4 regions of the Duffyella gerundensis genome follow, and region 1 is predicted to be linked to each of the others. Evidence: predicted binding sites of a transcription regulator. Region 1 holds the regulator's gene; each other region holds the start of a gene.
The links. Region 1 encodes CRP, which controls carbon source genes, mostly activating them, when cyclic AMP is high. Its sites were predicted from a motif close to ATGTGANNNNNNTCACAT; they were not measured.

Region 1 (4,444 bases):
ACCCACAGCTTCATGTCATCAAGATACCGGGAATTAAAGCCCGGCTCTTGCATCGCCTGATTCAGCGAGTTAAACAGCGCATTGTGCGCCTGATTGACCCGCATGCGTTGCCAGGCGAGCTTTTGCGGCGACTGCTCCGGCCCCAGCAGTTGCCGTAAAGCATCCTGATAGGTTTCCAGTGCATCATGGGCATTCTGACGTAGCAGGCCGCTCTGCCACTGCGGCCACAGCCAGACCATGCCGGCAAAGGCGATCAGGCAGCCCATCAGCGTGTCCATCAGACGCGGCAGCAGAAAAGCGGAGCCGTTCAGCGACAGCAGCTGCAACGTCCAGACGGTGGTCACGGTAAACCCAACCATTGCCCAGCCGTAAAACTTACGGATGATCAGATAGCCACCCAGCGTGATCGCCAGCATGATCAGCAATACCACCGATTCCGGTACGGCAAAGCGCAGCGTGGCGGCGGCGACAATCAATCCCGCCAGCGTGCCCAGCGCCCGGTGCTGAATGCGTACGCGCGTGGCGCTGTAGCCATTCTGGCTGACGAACATAATGGTCATCAGAATCCAGTAAGGCTTGGGAATATCGAAGAACAGCGCCAGCGTACTGCCAAACATCAGCATAACGGCGAAGCGAGCAGCGGTGCGCAGCGCGGCGGATTTCAACGACAGATAGCTGCGTAGCGCTGGTAAAAGCGGCAGTCGACGCTGACGATCGGCCATCAGGTCGCGGCGGTAAAGTGGGCGCTGAGTGCGCAGCACGCGGCCGATGCGGCTGAAATGATAAAAGCAGAAGTTACCTACCGGATTATCAGGATGCTGGCGGGCGATTTTCTCCAGCGCCTGCAACGGCTTATCCATCTCAAAACGATCCGGCATGCGATGATAAAGAATGTCGTCAGCCAGCACGCGCAGGCGAGCAGAAATGACGCGAGCGTTCCAGCGGATTACTGCCTCGGCATGGCTCTTTTCCACCAGCTTTTGCACCTCTTCCGGCTGATGCAAACTCACCGAAATGTGCTCCTGCAGATCCAGTGCCACCTGAAATGCCCGCGTCAGCCGCTTGTGGCTGTTGTCACGATTGGCCGCCAGCATGTGCATTTGCTGATAACAGGTATTAATGAGATCGACCACTTTCTGTTGCCGTGCCAGCAACGGCGGCAGCGCTTTTTCAGGATCGGTGAGCTGGGTCAGCAGGCTGTATTTTTTATCACAATAATCTGCCAGTTCACGATAGATCAGGCTGAGTGTCTCGCGCATCGGCTGCTCTTCCCACAGCCAGAACCAGAACGCATTGAACAGCCCATACCATAAGGTGCCACCAATATAGAGCAGCGGCGGTGCCCAGATCGGCAGCTTACCTGTCAGGCTCAGGGTAAAGATGGCGGCGATCAGTGAACCCGATAACAGGCGGCCATGCAGCGGGCTGATTTCGCCCAGCACGCCGAGCAGCATGGTCATCGCAAACAGGATCGCGGGCAACGGAATGCCATGCAGCGTTAAGACCTGCATCAGCAGGCTGCTGGTTGCAAACAGAGAACCGCCCACAATTAGCCGCTTAAAAAAGCGTTTGTGCGGCGTATCAAGACCAGAAATATTACAGCAGGCAGGAACCAGCGAGAACAGCAGGCCTTTTTGCAGATCGCCGCACAGCCAGCTGATGGCCACCGGCAGGCACAGCACCAGCGTCTGCCGCAGGGCATAATTTACTTCAGGGTGGTAGATGAGTCGGCGCCACATCAGCTTTTCACAACATAGAAAACGGCGTGATGAGCAATCATCACGCCGTCGGGGTAAGAAAAATCAGCGAGTGCCGTAGACGACGATCGTTTTACCGTGTGCAGAAATCAGGTTTTGATCTTCCAGCATTTTCAGAATGCGGCCCACCGTTTCGCGGGAACAACCAACGATCTGGCCGATCTCCTGACGGGTGATCTTAATCTGCATGCCATCCGGGTGCGTCATCGCATCAGGCTGACGCGCCAGATTCAGCAACGTTTGTGCGATGCGGCCGGTCACGTCCAGGAACGCCAGGTTGCCCACTTTTTCTGAGGTAACCTGCAGGCGACGCGCCATCTGTGAGGACAGACGCATCAGGATGTCGGGGTTAACCTGAATCAGCTGGCGAAATTTCTTGTAAGAGATCTCAGCCACTTCACAGGCGCTTTTCGCGCGAACCCAGGCGCTGCGTTCCTGACCTTCTTCGAACAGGCCAAGCTCACCGATAAAATCGCCCTGATTAAGGTAAGAGAGGATCATCTCTTTGCCTTCTTCATCCTTAATTAACACCGCAACTGCACCTTTAACGATGTAGTAAAGCGTCTCCGCTTTTTCACCCTGGTGGATGAGCGTGCTTTTGGATGGATATTTGTGAATATGGCAATGTGACAGGAACCATTCGAGTGTAGGGTCTGTTTGCGGTTTGCCGAGAACCATTCGCTATTATCCTCTGTTGTAATCGTGCCCTAAACACAGGGGCAAGATTCCCTGTCAGGCGTTGAAATAGTAAAGCTATTCCTTTGAAGGAAAGTCGGCGGGCTGCTGTTTTGAGTTTTGCTCATCAGTGCTCCCGTTTTCGCTTGCGCAACGAAAATATTACAACTTCGTTTGTAGCACAGCTTTCACTTACTGTCTTCTGTTGTCTCGCTTCAGCATGATGTACATCGTGTCAGATTGCGCTTTTAGCAGGGCAGGTTGACGCGATCATACTCACACTCGATCAATGGTTATAGTAAAGCGCATGTCAGCGGAGCGAAGAGCATAATCCCCGCTTTTAGGAGAATCCTCAGGCGTGCAGTACTGCGTAACAGCATGAGTATTGACGGGCCGGTGCGTGATTGCGGCGAGGATAATATCACTGGTAGCAAGCATTTGCAGTGCAGTCGTGCGTTTTCTTTGCTGCTGACGGCAAGAGCGGGCTGGTTTGCATAGCGGAAAAGTATTATCGGCAGTCTGTATCGCCCGATCTCATATCATGATCGTCCGCAGCGCAAAAATCAGGACAAGGGCGAGGAGAGAATAGCGCACCTGCAGAACACCAATACGTGATGATTAACAGGCGTAACGGCTGGCGCAGCGGGCAATGGTCAAACCGCTAAGGTTAACGATTTGTAAAATATTTGTGATTGCCGCCCGCGGCCCGGCTGCATTTTATTCGATCTTTTTACCTTCCATTAAACGTTGTACCAACGGCGTCATAATCAGTTCCATCGCCAGGCCCATTTTGCCGCCCGGTACCACCAGCGTATTGATGTGCGAGATAAACGAGCCCTGCAGCATGGCGAGTAAATAAGGAAAATCGATATCTTCCAGGCCGCGGAAGTGAATCACCACGAAGCTTTCATCCAGCGAGGGAATATCCCGCGCGGCGAAGGGGTTTGAGGTATCCACCGTTGGAACGCGCTGAAAGTTGATGTGCGTGCGCGAAAACTGCGGCGTGATGAAATTGATGTAATCATCCATTGAGCGCACCACGGAATCCATCACCGCTTCACGCGAGTGACCGCGCTCGCTGGTATCGCGCACCAGCTTCTGGATCCACTCAAGATTGACGATAGGCACCACGCCGACCAGCAAATCGACCTTGTCCGCCACGTTATGCTGCTGTGTGACGACGCCGCCGTGCAGGCCTTCGTAAAACAGGATGTCGGTGGGTTCCGGCAGCGGTTGCCACGGCGTAAAGGTGCCAGGCACCTGGTTCCACGGCACCGCTTCATCATAGGTGTGCAGATATTTACGTGACTGGCCGGTACCGTTCAGCCCGTATTCAATAAAGGTCTGTTCCAGCAGGCCAAAATCGTTAGCCTCTGGGCCAAAATAGCTGACGTGGCGCCCGGAATCGCGCGCTTTACGGATCGCCATATCCATTTCAGGCCGGGTAAAACGGTGAAAGCTGTCACCTTCCAGTTCGGCCGCTTGCAAATTAAACTGCTGAAAAATCTTGCGAAAGGCGAGACTGGTGGTGGTAGTACCGGCGCCGCTGGAGCCGGTAACGGCAATGATCGGATGCCTTGCTGACATAGTGCTGCTCCCTGAATGGATCTGCGACAGGCATTGTTAACATGAGTCAACGCGCCTGTCATCTTTCGCCCGTTAGCTGCGGATCGCTTTGCGCGGCATGATATTTACCGTCTCATGCAGTTCTGACCACACCAGCACCGCCTCGCCGCTTTCCAGCTGACGGCGCACATCGGCAATTTTATCGGCGAAGCTGCGTTCCTGCTCACCGTAATCGGTGCCTTCGCGCAACACGAATGATTCAATCAGGCTGTTCAGCGTCTCCGCTTCAAGTTCTTTCCAGGGAATAATCACCGCTTAGTTATCCAGATATGTTGAGAGCCATTGAGGAATACGTTTTTCCAGCCACATTTGCGGCTGCCGTGGCGTGCCGCCGACAAAGCCAACGTGGCCACCGTATTGTGTCAGTTGATAGGTAATGTTAGCAG
Region 2 (4,444 bases), 310 kb from region 1:
AAGTTGAAGGCGTGAAATCCGTTAGCGATAAGCTACACGTTAAAGACAGCAAAAATCAGTCAGTTAAAGGTTATGCAGGCGATGCTGCAACAACCAGCGAAATTAAGGCTAAACTGTTAGCAGATGACATCATCCCTTCACGTAAAGTGAAAGTGGAAACCAATGATGGCGTTGTTCTGTTATCAGGAACCGTCGATAACAAAGCGCAGTCAGACCGCGCAGAAGGTATCGCAAAAGCCATTGAAGGCGTGAAAAGCGTTAAAAACGACCTGACCGTTAAATCGTAATGATTTATGCAGCCTGTTCGCAGGCTGCAGTCGGTATATAAAAAGACGATTCGCGGGATACTCCCCTGGATTGGATGCACAAGCAGTTCGATTTCACTATGGTTAAGGAGAGGCTTATGTTTCGTTGGGGTATTATTTTTCTGGTCATTGCACTGATTGCAGCCGCGTTGGGTTTTGGTGGCTTGGCGGGTACCGCAGCATGGGCCGCTAAAGTTGTCTTCGTGGTAGGTATCATCCTGTTCCTGATCAGCCTGTTCACGGGCCGTAAGCGCCTCTAGAACAGTTGATCGCCTGTAAGATCGGAGTTCAGTCATGAATGGCGACATCGTCGTTGGCAAATGGAAACAATGGAAAGGCCAGATGTGGCTGGTTTGGGCAGAGTGGTTTGATAACGATGCTGTCTGGACCGCAGGGAATAATGACTGGTTTTCCGGTATCGTACAGGAAGATTACGGCAGAGAACGTCTGAACAACGCCTGCACAGAAAAACGCCCTCGCTGAGGGCGTTTTTTTATGGTGCGGCGGCGCTTTTTGCAATAAGGCGCTGCTGCCGCACAACAGTGAACACTCGCTTTATCCGCGTTTCGACGCCCTCTGTTTTCTTCCTCGTGTATCGCTGTTTTTCGTCGCGCCTGCCAAAGGTAAACTGCTTAATCCTGTTCTGAGGTTTATCGGATGAAAGAGATGTTTATCGACACCCACTGCCATTTTGATTTTCCCCCTTTTATCGATCGCACCGAGGAAAGCCTGCGTCTGGCTGCCGCGGCAGGCGTGGAAAACATCATTGTGCCCGCAGTGGACGCCAGCCGGTTTGCCGGCGTGCTGAAGTTGGCCAGCGATCACCCACCGCTGTGGGCCGCGCTGGGTTTGCATCCTGTTGTGATTAATCAGCATCAGGATGCCCATCTGGCGCAGCTGGACACGCTGCTCGCCAGCAAGCCGCCTAAGCTGGTGGCAATCGGTGAAATCGGTCTCGATCTCTACATGGAGCAGCCGGACTTTAGCCGACAGCAATGGCTGCTCGATGCGCAGCTTCGGCTGGCGCGCGACCACGATTTGCCGGTGATCCTGCATTCCCGGCGCACGCACGACAAGCTGGCGCTGCACCTGCGTCGCATCGATCTGCCCCGGCGCGGCGTGGTACACGGCTTTGCCGGTAGCCTGCAGCAGGCAGAGGCGTTTATTAAGCTGGGCTATGCGATCGGCGTCGGCGGCACCATTACCTATCCACGCGCCAGCAAGACGCGCAACACCATCGCGCAGCTGCCGCTCTCATCGCTGCTGTTGGAAACCGATGCGCCCGATATGCCGCTGAATGGCTTTCAGGGCGAGCCGAATCGGCCGGAACAGGTGCGGCGTGTCTGGCAGGCGCTGTGCGAACTGCGCAGTGAACCGGCTGAGCAGATCGCCAGCACGATTTACGCTACCACCCGACGCCTGTTCGCATTTTGAGCCCATTGGCGATTTCCAACCCCGGCCCGTTCTATGTTAAAATTATCACATTGAAAGGCCGCGGCGAGGCACGTTATTGCCCATCTGCCCGCCGCTTCGCCGTGGTGATGTGATTGTCCGCACGTTTCCGTCGGGTTCAGTCTGTTATTATTTTAACATTGCGCGCTGCACGGCGCGTTTACCTTGTCTGCAAGTTGGAGAATAAACATGAGTGATGTAACCGCCTCTGCGCTGCGCGCGCTGAAATTGATGGATCTGACCACCCTGAACGACGATGACACCGATGCCAAAGTGATCGCGCTATGCCGTCAGGCCAATTCGCCTGCGGGCACCACAGCCGCTATCTGCATCTATCCGCGCTTTATCCCGGTTGCCCGCAAGGCGCTGCGCGAGCAGGGCACGCCAGAGGTGCGCATCGCGACGGTCACCAACTTCCCGCACGGCAATGATGATATCGATATCGCGCTGGCCGAAACCCGCGCGGCAATTGCCTACGGTGCCGATGAAGTTGACGTGGTGTTTCCGTATCGCGCGCTGATGGCAGGCAACCAGGAAGTGGGTTTTGCGCTGGTGAAAGCCTGTAAAGAAGCCTGCGCCGCCGCTAACGTGCTGCTGAAAGTGATCATTGAAACCGGTGAGCTGAAATCAGAAGCACTGATCCGTCAGGCCTCTGAAATCGCTATCGATGCCGGTGCCGACTTCATCAAAACCTCTACCGGTAAAGTGCCGGTGAACGCCACGCCGGAAGTGGCGCAAATCATGCTCAGCGTCATCCGTGACAAAGGCGTGCAGCAGCAGGTTGGCTTTAAGCCTGCCGGTGGCGTGCGTACCGCTGACGATGCGGCGATCTACCTGAAGCTGGCCGATGACATTCTGGGCAGCGACTGGGCCGATGCGCGTCATTTCCGCTTTGGCGCCTCGAGCCTGTTAACCAGCCTGCTGCAGGCCACGGGCCATCAGGTTGCCGCCAGCACCTCCAGCTACTAACTCTTTGCGCTAAAAGATCGGGAGATCGACATGTTTTTGCCACAGGAAATTATTCGCAAAAAGCGTGACGGCAAGGTGCTGAGCGAAGAAGAGATCCGTTTTTTCATTCAGGGCGTCAGCGATAACAGCGTGACGGAAGGGCAGATTGCCGCGCTGGCCATGACCATCTGGTTTAACGATATGGTGCTCTCTGAGCGCGTGGCGCTGACCATGGCGATGCGCGATTCCGGCAGCGTGCTCAACTGGCAGGCGCTGGATCTTGCCGGCCCGGTGGTGGATAAACACTCCACCGGCGGCGTGGGTGACGTGACGTCGCTGATGCTTGGCCCGATGGTCGCGGCCTGTGGCGGCTTCGTGCCGATGATCTCCGGGCGTGGGCTGGGTCACACCGGCGGCACGCTCGATAAGCTTGAGGCGATCCCCGGCTTCGATATCTTCCCCAACGACGAACGCTTCCGGCAGATGATCAAGCAGGTCGGCGTGGCGATTATCGGCCAGACCAACTCGCTGGCGCCAGCGGACAAACGCTTCTATGCCACTCGCGATATTACCGCCACCGTGGATTCTATTCCGCTGATCACCGCCTCGATTCTGGCGAAGAAGCTGGCGGAAGGCCTGGATGCGCTGGTCATGGATGTCAAAGTGGGTTCCGGCGCCTTTATGCCGACCTTTGAAGCCTCAGAGCAGCTGGCGCAGGCGATCGTCGGCGTGGCGAACGGCGCCGGTTGCAAAACCAGTGCGCTGCTGACTGACATGAATCAGGTGCTCGCCTCCAGCGCCGGTAACGCGCTGGAAGTGCGTGAGGCGGTGAATTTCCTCACCGGTGCCTACCGTAATCCGCGTCTGCTGGAAGTGACGCTGGCGCTGTGCAGCGAAATGCTACTGTCGGGCGGTCTGGCCAGCGACGACGCCGATGCGCGTCGTCAGCTGCAGACGGTGCTGGACAACGGCGCGGCGGCGGAGTGCTTTGGCCGCATGGTGGCGGCACAGGGTGGCCCGGCTGATTTCATCAGCAACATGGATCGCTATCTGCCTGCCGCAACCTTAAGCAAGGCGGTCTACGCCGAACGCCCTGGCGTGATCACGGCGATGGATACGCGTGCCATCGGCATGGCCATCGTCACCATGGGTGGCGGCCGTCGTCGCGCCAGCGATACCATCGATTACAGCGTCGGCCTTAGCGAGATGGCCGCGCTGGGTCAGCGAGTGGATCAGCAGACGCCGCTGGCCGTTGTGCATGCCGCTGATGAGGCGAGCTGGCAGCTGGCCGCGCAGGAGATCCGCGCCGCGGTACAAACTTCGGAGCAGGCGGCAGCAACCACACCGATGGTCTATCGCAGAATCACCCAATAGCCGTATACTACTCTGATCGATTTTTTAAATTTGATGCGCTCACGCGCAGGAGTCGTACATGAAACGTGCGTTTATCATGGTGCTGGATTCTTTCGGAATCGGCTCCAGTAAAGATGCCGACAAGTTCGGCGACCATGGGTCAGATACCCTTGGCCACATTGCCGAGGCGTGCTTTAACGGTGAAGCAGACAAAGGCCGTAAAGGCCCGTTGCATCTGCCGAACCTGACCGCCCTGGGTTTGGGTAAAGCCGCAGAAGCCTCAACCGGCCGCTTCCCGCCGGGACTGGATGCCAACGCTGAAATCATCGGTGCCTACGCCTACGCCAGCGAGCTCTCCTCCGGTAAAGATACGCCGTCGGGCCACT
Region 3 (4,444 bases), 1.2 Mb from region 1:
TTGCCGTGATAGTTATAGCCGCCGGTAAAGATATTCGGGCATGGCAGCCCCATCCAGGACAATGATGCGCCGTCGGTGCCGCCACGAATCGGCTTAACCTGTGGCTCAATGCCACAGTCACGCATCGCGGTCAGCGCCAGCTCAATAATGTGCGGATAGATTTCCACTTTCTCGCGCATGTTGAAATAGGTATCTTCCAGCTGCACGTTGATATGACAATCCGCCTGCAGGCCGCGGCTCAGGCGCTTCGCCAGATCCACCAGCAGCTGTTTGCGCTTTTCGAAATTATCGCGGTCAAAATCACGCACGATATAGTGTAACTCCGCCTGCTCAACGCCGCCTTTCACCTGATGCAGATGGAAAAAGCCCTCATAGCCCGCGGTGTTTTGCGGCGTTTCGCCCGGTGGCAGCTCGCTGTGAAAACGCATTGCCAGATCCAGTGCGTTGACCATCACGCCTTTTGCCGAGCCGGGATGCACATTGTTACCTTTGATCACCACCGTGGCGGAGGCAGCATTGAAGTTTTCAAATTCAAACTCGCCAACGCCGCTGCCATCCATGGTGTAGGCCCAGTCGGCGCCAAAACCTTCGACATCAAAATGCGCGGTGCCGCGGCCGATCTCTTCGTCTGGCGTAAAGGCGACGCGAATGGCACCGTGTGGACGATCGCTGGCCGCCAGCTCCGCCATGGCGGTCATGATTTCAGCGATACCCGCTTTATCATCAGCGCCCAGCAGCGTTTTACCGTCGGTGGTAATTAACGTATGGCCAATCAGTTGATGCAGCACCGGAAACATCACCGGCGATAGCGCCTCTTCACCGTTGCCCAGCGCAATGTCTCCGCCGCGATAGTCTTCAATAATTTGTGGTGCAACGTGCTTCGCCGTGAAATCAGGCGACGTATCCATGTGGGAAATAAAGCCAATCACCGGCGTCGGCCAGTCAACATTGGCGGGCAAGGTGCCCATTACCACCGCGTGATCGCTTAGCGTCACATCAACAAAGCCCAGCGCCAGCAGCTCTTCCTGCAGCTTTCTGGCCATCAGCCACTGCCCTTCCGAGCTCGGTACAGTCCGTGCCTGCGGTCGTGACTGACTTTCAATCGCGACGTAATCTAAAAAACGCTCAAGTAATTGTGTCATTATTTATCCCTCAGAACAGGCCGTTGTGATTATTGACGTCCTGGCGGCGCTTCGCCTTGTTTCACATCATGCTATTGATACTAAAGCGTAGTGCGCTTTACCACCCCGCGTCGATCGGAAAGTCAGGATGAAGAAAAAAGAGTTTATTGCTCAGGATCTGCTGAGCAAAATTTATCAGCACAGCGCCGAGCCGTTGCAGCGACTGCCGCCGGAGCGACAGCTGGCAGAGGAATATGGCGTGTCGCGCTTTACCATTCGTCAGGCGCTGGAAAAGCTGGTGAGCATTGGCATTATTCGCATCGTGCAGGGTTCAGGGATTTATGTTTCCGCCGAGGCGCGTAACAACCCGCTGATCTACAACTCGATCACCGAGAAGCGCTTTGATCAGATGCACTATCGCATGATCAACCTGCATAAAAAGCTGCCGGACAGCGATCAGCAGCAGGCGTTCGCCCTCGGCGACAATGACTATGTCTGGCAATTTTGCCGCCTGCGCTATGTCGATCAGCGCTGCACGCAAATTGAAACCTCCAGCCTGCCCGCCGCCGATTTTGCCGATCTCAACCAGCGAGTGATCGAAAGCTCACTGCAACGCTATGTGATGGCCAAAGGCCTGCGTATTTCGCATTCGCTGACCCGCTATGAAGCGGTGGCGGTCGACAAGGCGCAGGCGGCGCTGCTGGGTTGTAAACGTGGGCAGCCCGCGATGCATATTCAGCATCGCGGCATTCTGGAAGGCGGGCGAATCTATATCATGAGCGACGTGATCGACATTCATTACGCCTGCACCTACGTGATTCCGTTTAATCACGACAATCTGCGCTTTCGCACCGGCGACTAAGGCGTGTGCATGGCGCCATTGGGCAAGCGGCTCTGCGTCCACTCATGGGGCCGGTACACCAGCGGATACGCGGCGGCCTGCGTCTCATCAAAGCCCACGCCGATGCCGGGCAGCTCGCCGGGATAGAGATAGCCGCCTTCGGCCACCGGCGCGCCGGGAAACACCGCCTGGGTTGCCGCATCGGCGGGAAGATATTCCTGCACCGCGGCGTTGTGCAGGTGAATATTGAGATGGGTATTCACCGCCACGGCGATCGGCGTCATATCCGGCGGCCCGTGCCAGGCGAGGCGTACGCCAAACGCCTGACAAAGCACCGCCAGCTTCAGCGCTGGCGTAATGCCGCCGATTTGTGACACATGGCAACGGATAAAATCGATGCGCCGGTTGACGATCAGATCGTGCCATTCTGCCGGATTGTTAAACAGCTCGCCCATCGCCAGCGGCACGCTGGCATGCGCCCGCACCTGCTCCAGCCAGCCGCTCTGCTGCGGTGACACAATATCTTCAATAAAATAGGGTTGATAGGGTTCCAGCGCTTTCGCCAGCTGAATGGCCTGCTGCGGAAAGAGCCGTTCATGCACATCGTGCAGAATGTGCAGGCGCATACCGTATTTTTCGCGCAGTGCTTTGAACATCGCCACGGTGTTGGCCATGTACTCATCCTGATCGTAATAGGCACCTGGCGTCGGTTCACGGGTGGCATGCAGCTGCTGCGGCGTGCCGCCATAAAAACCGAGCTGACAGCGCACGTAGCGATAGCCTGCCTCCTGCAAGGCGTCTACCTGCGGATAGAGCGCCGCCAGCGATTCCGCCGCGCAGTGGCTGTAGACCGCAATCGCATCTTTCGATTTGCCGCCAAACAGCTGATACAGCGGCATTCCCGCCAGCTGACCTTTGATGTCCCATAGCGCCATATCGATACCGGCAACGCCGTTGTTGATCACCGGTCCGTTCCGCCAGTAGGCGTTCACCATCATCATCTGCCAGAGATCTTCGATGTGGTTGGCATCGCGGCCCATCAGCAGCGGCTTCAGATACTCCTCCACCATGGTTTTTACCGCCAGCGGCCGTTGCTGAAAGGTGGCGCAGCCGAGGCCGGTGATATTTTTGTCGGTGCTGACGCGCACCACCACCAGATTATGCCGGTCGGGTTTGGTAATAAAACATTCAATATTGGTAATACGCGTAGGCGTCATAACAGCTCCCAAATATAACGCGGCCGGTGAATAACAGTGCCGGATGTGCCGTTATTATTCCCGCCTCCGGGCGCGTTTTGCCACTACTTTATTTTGGTTCACGCCGCTGCGATAAAGAGACGAAAAAACGGACCAATTGGCATAAACGTTCCACATAAGGCCTTTTACAGCGTGATTGTGTGAGCTAAATCAATTTTTATTGGTTGGTTTTACCACGCCGACTCACATAGACTCAGCTCGCGTTAGTGCTATCACCAGGCGCGTTCACAGGAGCAGTAAAACATGAGCAACCCCAGCATAATTAATAAGATCATTGATGGCGTCGGCGGCAGGGAAAATATCAACAACGTCTGGCACTGCATGACCCGTCTGCGCTTCGATTTAATTGACGATCGCAAAGTCGATCAGCAACAAATAAAAAGCCTGGCCGGCGTGCTGGGCGCGCAAATACAGAATGACCAGTTTCAGATTATTGTCGGGCCGCAGGTTAACAGCTGGTTCCAGCCGTTAACGGCGCAGCTTAACCTTGATAACAGCGCGGTACCGGCTGAAAAGCGCGCACGTAAAAGCACGATCTCGCTGTTTATGGATACCGTGTCCGGTGTGTTTGGCCCGATCGTGCCCGCTATCGCCGGTGCCGGCATGATTAAAGGACTGTTGGCCGGACTGGTGGCGCTGAAGGTACTGTCGGCGCAGAGCCAGACGGTGTTGATCATCGACCTGATCGCCAGCGGCGTATTCTGGTTCCTGCCCTTTTTTCTCGCCGTCTCGGCGGCAAAAATGTTTCGCACCAATGAATACCTGGCCGCCGCGGTGGCCGCCTGCCTGATGTATCCCACGCTGATTGATGCAGCGAAAGCGCTGGCCAGCCATGCGCCGGGCGCCGTCAGCACCTTCTGGCTGTTTGAGATGCTGCCGGTGCCGATTTTTAACTACGCCTCCAGCGTGATTCCAGTGATCTTCTCGGTACTGGCGCTGAGCTATATTCATCGCGGCGTCGATCGCATCATGCCGACGGTGCTGAAAACCGTCTTTACGCCGACGCTGACGCTGTTTATCGCCGCGCTGGTTGCGCTGACGGTGATCGGTCCGGCGGGGATCTGGCTGGGCAAGGGGTTAGCGTGGCTGATTGAGGGGCTGTTCGGCTTCTCCGCCAGCCTGGCGGGCCTGGTGGTCGGGGCGATTCGTCCGCTGGCGGTGCTGACCGGCATGCATCACGCCATGACGCCGATTGCCCTGCAGAATTTCACCGATCGCGGCTATGA
Region 4 (4,444 bases), 710 kb from region 1:
AGCGTGCTGTTAACCGTTGCTGTCGGCATGGTGCTGGCCTGTCTGATGCAGTGGGAAGCGCTGCGTGGCCGCGCTACTTACCGTTTACTGCTGATTCTGCCTTATGCGGTGCCGGCGTTTATCTCCATTCTGATTTTCAAAGGCTTGTTTAATCAGAGCTTCGGCGAGATTAACCTGATTCTGGAGAGCCTGTTTGGTATTAAACCGGGCTGGTTCAGCGATCCTACGCTGGCGCGGCTGATGCTAATCATCGTCAACAGCTGGCTGGGTTATCCCTACATGATGATCCTCTGTATGGGCCTGCTGAAGGCGATTCCTGACGACCTTTACGAAGCCTCGGCGCTGGATGGCGCGACGCCCACGCAGAACTTTTTCCGTATTACGCTACCGCTGCTGTTGAAGCCGCTCACGCCGCTGATGATTGCCAGCTTCGCGTTTAACTTTAATAACTTCGTGCTGATTCAGCTGTTGACCAACGGCGGCCCGGATCGCATCGGCACCACCACGCCGGCAGGCTATACCGATCTGCTGGTGAGCTACACCTGGCGCATCGCGTTTGAAGGCGGCGGCGGGCAAGACTTTGGCCTGGCGGCGGCGATTGCCACGCTGATCTTCCTTCTGGTCGGTGGCCTGGCGCTGCTCAACCTGAAAGCCACCCGCATGAAATTTGATTAAGGAGTTCGATTCATGGCGATTGTGCAACCCCGCACGCAAAAAGTACGGCTGGCGCTGACGCATCTGCTGCTGCTTGGTTTTATCGCGCTGATCATGTATCCGCTGCTGATGGTGGTGGCGATCTCGGTGCGCCCGGGAAACTACGCGATCGGCAGCCTGCTGCCGGATCAGATCTCCTGGGATCACTGGAAGCTGGCGCTGGGCTTTGCGGTGACGCATGAGAACGGCAGCGTCACGCCACCGCCGTTCCCGGTGCTGCTCTGGCTGTGGAACTCGATCAAAGTCGCGATCCTGACCGCGGTAGGCATCGTGGCGCTTTCCACGACCTGCGCCTACGCCTTTGCCCGTCTGCGCTTTCGCGGCAAGGCGAGCCTGCTAAAAGGCATGCTGATTTTCCAGATGTTCCCGGCGGTGCTGTCGCTGGTCGCGTTGTATGCCCTGTTTGATCGCATCGGCCAGTACATCCCGTTTCTTGGGCTGAATACCCATGCCGGGCTGGTGTTTGCTTATCTTGGTGGCATCGCCCTGCACGTCTGGACGATAAAAGGCTACTTTGAAACCATCGATGGTTCGCTGGAAGAGGCGGCGGCGCTGGATGGTGCCACGCCGTGGCAGGCTTTCCGCCTGATTTTGCTGCCGTTGTCGGTGCCGATTCTGGCGGTGGTGTTTATTCTGTCGTTTATTGCGGCGGTGACCGAAGTGCCGGTGGCGTCGCTGCTGCTGCGTGACGTTAACAGCTATACGCTGGCGGTCGGGATGCAGCAGTATCTCAATCCGCAAAACTATTTATGGGGTGATTTTGCCGCTGCCGCGGTGCTCTCTGCCCTGCCGATTACGCTGGTGTTCCTGCTGGCACAGCGCTGGCTGGTGAGCGGTCTGACCGCTGGCGGCGTTAAAGGCTAAATTCCTGTTGTCCTTGTTATTTTTGCTGTTGCCACTGTTAGTTATTAGCTGTTCTCTGTGTCTCGGCGGCCTTGATGGCCGCCTTTTTTTATTCCCGGCGCAGACGGTTGCTGTTTGCCAGCCACAGCGTCATCACCAGAATCAGAATCGCCGCGGAGTAACAGAGCGTATCAAACGGATTTTTATGATCGACAATGATCAGCCGAATAATGGCGGTAATGCCGATGTAGATAAAATAGCGCATCGGAAAATGGTAGCCCGACTGAAAGTACTTAATGATCAGCGCAATAAACTCGAAGTAGAGAAAATAGATCACAATCCCTTCGATTAGCAGAAATGAGGATTCCTGCTCGCCCATATTAAGCAGCACATTGGCGAGATGAATGGTCTCTTTGCCGAGAAAGATAATCAGGATAATAGCGAGAATCAGCAGGCCGGTATTCAGCACCCACTGCAGGCCAGTGGCAATATGTTTGCCTGTCATGTCATGCCCTTAGATCATTGAAAATTAGCGCTATCATGATGGGTTGTGAGCTGGATCACAATATGGCACAGAACGAGAAAGTGGAAAAAGCGGGGATGGGATGAAAAAAGGGCGGGAATCCCCGCCCTGTCTGCCTTACTGCCAGCGAATATCGCGATCGCTGGTGAGATTGTAGAGCTGATATTTCCTGCCGAGCATCTGACCGCCGTCGCGCGTCAGCGGCGTCCAGTTGACCTGCGCACGGCCACGGTTCGGCGTGACGGTGAAGAGATCCAGCGGAATCGAAATATAGAAGCCTTTGGTGAAGTCGCCTTCGCCATACTCATCTGCCGAGACGTTGGTTTTGGTCGCGTAAACGCCCACCAACACGCCGCTGTCAAAGCGCTTCGACAGATCGACGGTAACGCCTTTATCCTTCGCCAGATATTGCCCCACGCTCATTTTCAACAGTACGTTATCCACGAATTCAGGCTGCCAGTAACCGGTGATATGGCCGGTTGGTGCCTTGTAATCGTTGAACTTCATCATGTTGTCCCAGTCGCGCTGGCGAACATAGTTGGCGTCTACGCCTACCGCCCAGCGTGAGTCGAGCGGACGATAAAGCACTTCGCCGCCGACGCCGCCATACATGGTTTCCAGATAGCCGCCGTAGAGCTGGCCATAGAAGCCGTTGCCGAGCTGGCCCATGTAGTTCGCCTGCAAATCGTTGACGTAGACATTGTTATCAACGTAATCACGAATATGCGTGCGCACGCGCGGCAGCGAGGAGTCAGATGGCGCGCCGTTATAGTTGAACTTGTCGTAGTTGTTAGCGAGGTTACCGAACAGGCTGCCGCCCACCAGCAGGTGATCGGTAAACCAGTAATCGAGGTTCGCCATCACGCCGACCTGATAGAGATAGAAGCTCTCCGGGCCGCCAACCGACTGATTCAGCACCGGCGACAGGTTGAAGTTCAGGCGCTCTGGCGCGATAAACAGCCCCTGTTCGGTCGCGCCCGGATCAACCGGATCGACGCGTTTCTGCGCCAGCTTCTGCTCATGGCCCAGCGGATAACCGGTCAGCGACTGACGCAGGCTGGCGACGTTAGTCTCGGTGGTCACCTGCGGCAGATTGAAGCGGGTCTGCGTCACGCGAATGGTGTCGATATTTTCCGGCAGGTTATTCATCACGATGCGATTGGCGCGATCCACGCCTTCAACGGTATCGCGATATTTATACTGCTCGCCGCTGACGTACAGCGTGTTGCCTTTAACCTGAACCTTCGGCGCGTCGAGACCGGCATTATATTTCAGATCGGTGAGCTGATCCGCCACCACGGTTGACTGCAACAGCAGCGGCTGAGGATGCGGATCGTAAGCGGGCTTGCTGCTGTCGATGTGGCTTTGACGCAGCTCGTTAAAGTTGGTGCGAATAGTGACGCCGAACATAAAGGTGTTGCCACGCTCATAGCTGGCGTTGACATCGGCCCAGTCGGTAACACGATAAATCGCGCCAACGTTGACCTTGCTGCGCTGCTCCAGCTGACCGGCAAAGTCATTCTGGTAATCGTTGCCTTCATATTCCATTTTCAGGCGCAGCGGCTGCCACGGCGTCTGGTATTCAACGCCGCCAAACAGCGCCGCCGGACCGTGGAACATTTGCGAGCCGTTGATCGACCCGGCGGTGTTATCCCCCCCGCGATTACAGAAGCTGTCGCTGTATTCACAGAACGGGTTTTTAACGTTGCCGCTGTTGCCGATATAGCCCCAGCCGAGGCCAAAGGTGAAATCAAAGGGTCCCCAGGCTTTGCTGGCAACCAGATATTCGCTGTCAAACAGGCCGGTGCCGCCGAGATCGCGCGTGCCCAGCGCCACTTCTGGCAGCCAGTACCCTTCCTGCCACAGGCGCAGTTTGAGATCGAACGCCTTATCTTTGTAGCTCTGTGTGCCGCTGAAACTGTCGACGGCGCTGTAGCGGCGCGTGCGCACATCGGTGTAACGCACGGTGGTTTCCAGCCACGGGAACAGCTGCAGTGATGCCGAGTAGTAACGATACTGATCGTTATCGCGGAAGTTCAGGCTGAACTCGCCCTCTTTCGCCATTCGCGCAGTAGGAACCTGCAGCAGGCCGACGCCGCCAAAGTCAGACTGCGATGGGCCAACGGGTGCTTCCCAGCTCGCCGCCTGCACCTGACAGGCCGCTGCAACAGAGACCGCCGCCAGGCTGAGTAAATAACGTGTTTTCATCAGTCAGGGATCCGCTGCGAGAGAAGGGTCACGATCTGTTGGTTGAGATCGTCATAGGCGCCAGGCAGTGCCCAGCTGGAAAAGCCGCGCCAGATGATACTTCCCGGCATGACTTCAACGTGGCGATGGTTCCAGTAGGCGATCGGCACGCTTTGT

Region 2: a site for CRP is predicted at 1,773-1,790, ahead of deoC (deoxyribose-phosphate aldolase). Genes of this name have one in related genera too.
Region 3: a site for CRP is predicted at 3,357-3,374, ahead of EM595_RS07340 (enolase C-terminal domain-like protein). Genes of this name have one in related genera too.
Region 4: a site for CRP is predicted at 2,106-2,123, ahead of psiE (phosphate-starvation-inducible protein PsiE). Genes of this name have one in related genera too.

What each region holds. Positions count from the first base shown of each region.
Region 1 is NZ_LN907827.1:393,356-397,799, forward strand. Features, by position in the region: gene EM595_RS01675 (YccS/YhfK family putative transporter) at 1-1,739, opposite strand, end outside; gene crp (cAMP-activated global transcriptional regulator CRP) at 1,803-2,435, opposite strand; gene EM595_RS01685 (phosphoribulokinase) at 3,150-4,019, opposite strand; gene EM595_RS01690 (YheU family protein) at 4,092-4,310, opposite strand; gene EM595_RS01695 (hydrolase) at 4,314-4,444, opposite strand, start outside.
Region 2 is NZ_LN907827.1:704,822-709,265, forward strand. Features, by position in the region: gene osmY (molecular chaperone OsmY) at 1-287, shown strand, start outside; gene EM595_RS20565 (DUF1328 domain-containing protein) at 404-565, shown strand; gene EM595_RS03190 (CsbD family protein) at 600-788, shown strand; gene EM595_RS03195 (TatD family hydrolase) at 963-1,739, shown strand; gene deoC (deoxyribose-phosphate aldolase) at 1,947-2,726, shown strand; gene deoA (thymidine phosphorylase) at 2,757-4,079, shown strand; gene deoB (phosphopentomutase) at 4,138-4,444, shown strand, end outside.
Region 3 is NZ_LN907827.1:1,591,870-1,596,313, reverse strand. Features, by position in the region: gene pepT (peptidase T) at 1-1,142, opposite strand, end outside; gene EM595_RS07345 (GntR family transcriptional regulator) at 1,270-1,983, shown strand; gene EM595_RS07340 (enolase C-terminal domain-like protein) at 1,980-3,179, opposite strand; gene EM595_RS07335 (PTS transporter subunit EIIC) at 3,462-4,444, shown strand, end outside.
Region 4 is NZ_LN907827.1:3,461,898-3,466,341, forward strand. Features, by position in the region: gene malF (maltose ABC transporter permease MalF) at 1-675, shown strand, start outside; gene malG (maltose ABC transporter permease MalG) at 688-1,578, shown strand; gene psiE (phosphate-starvation-inducible protein PsiE) at 1,667-2,062, opposite strand; gene EM595_RS15870 (YjbH domain-containing protein) at 2,198-4,288, opposite strand; gene EM595_RS15875 (capsule biosynthesis GfcC family protein) at 4,288-4,444, opposite strand, start outside.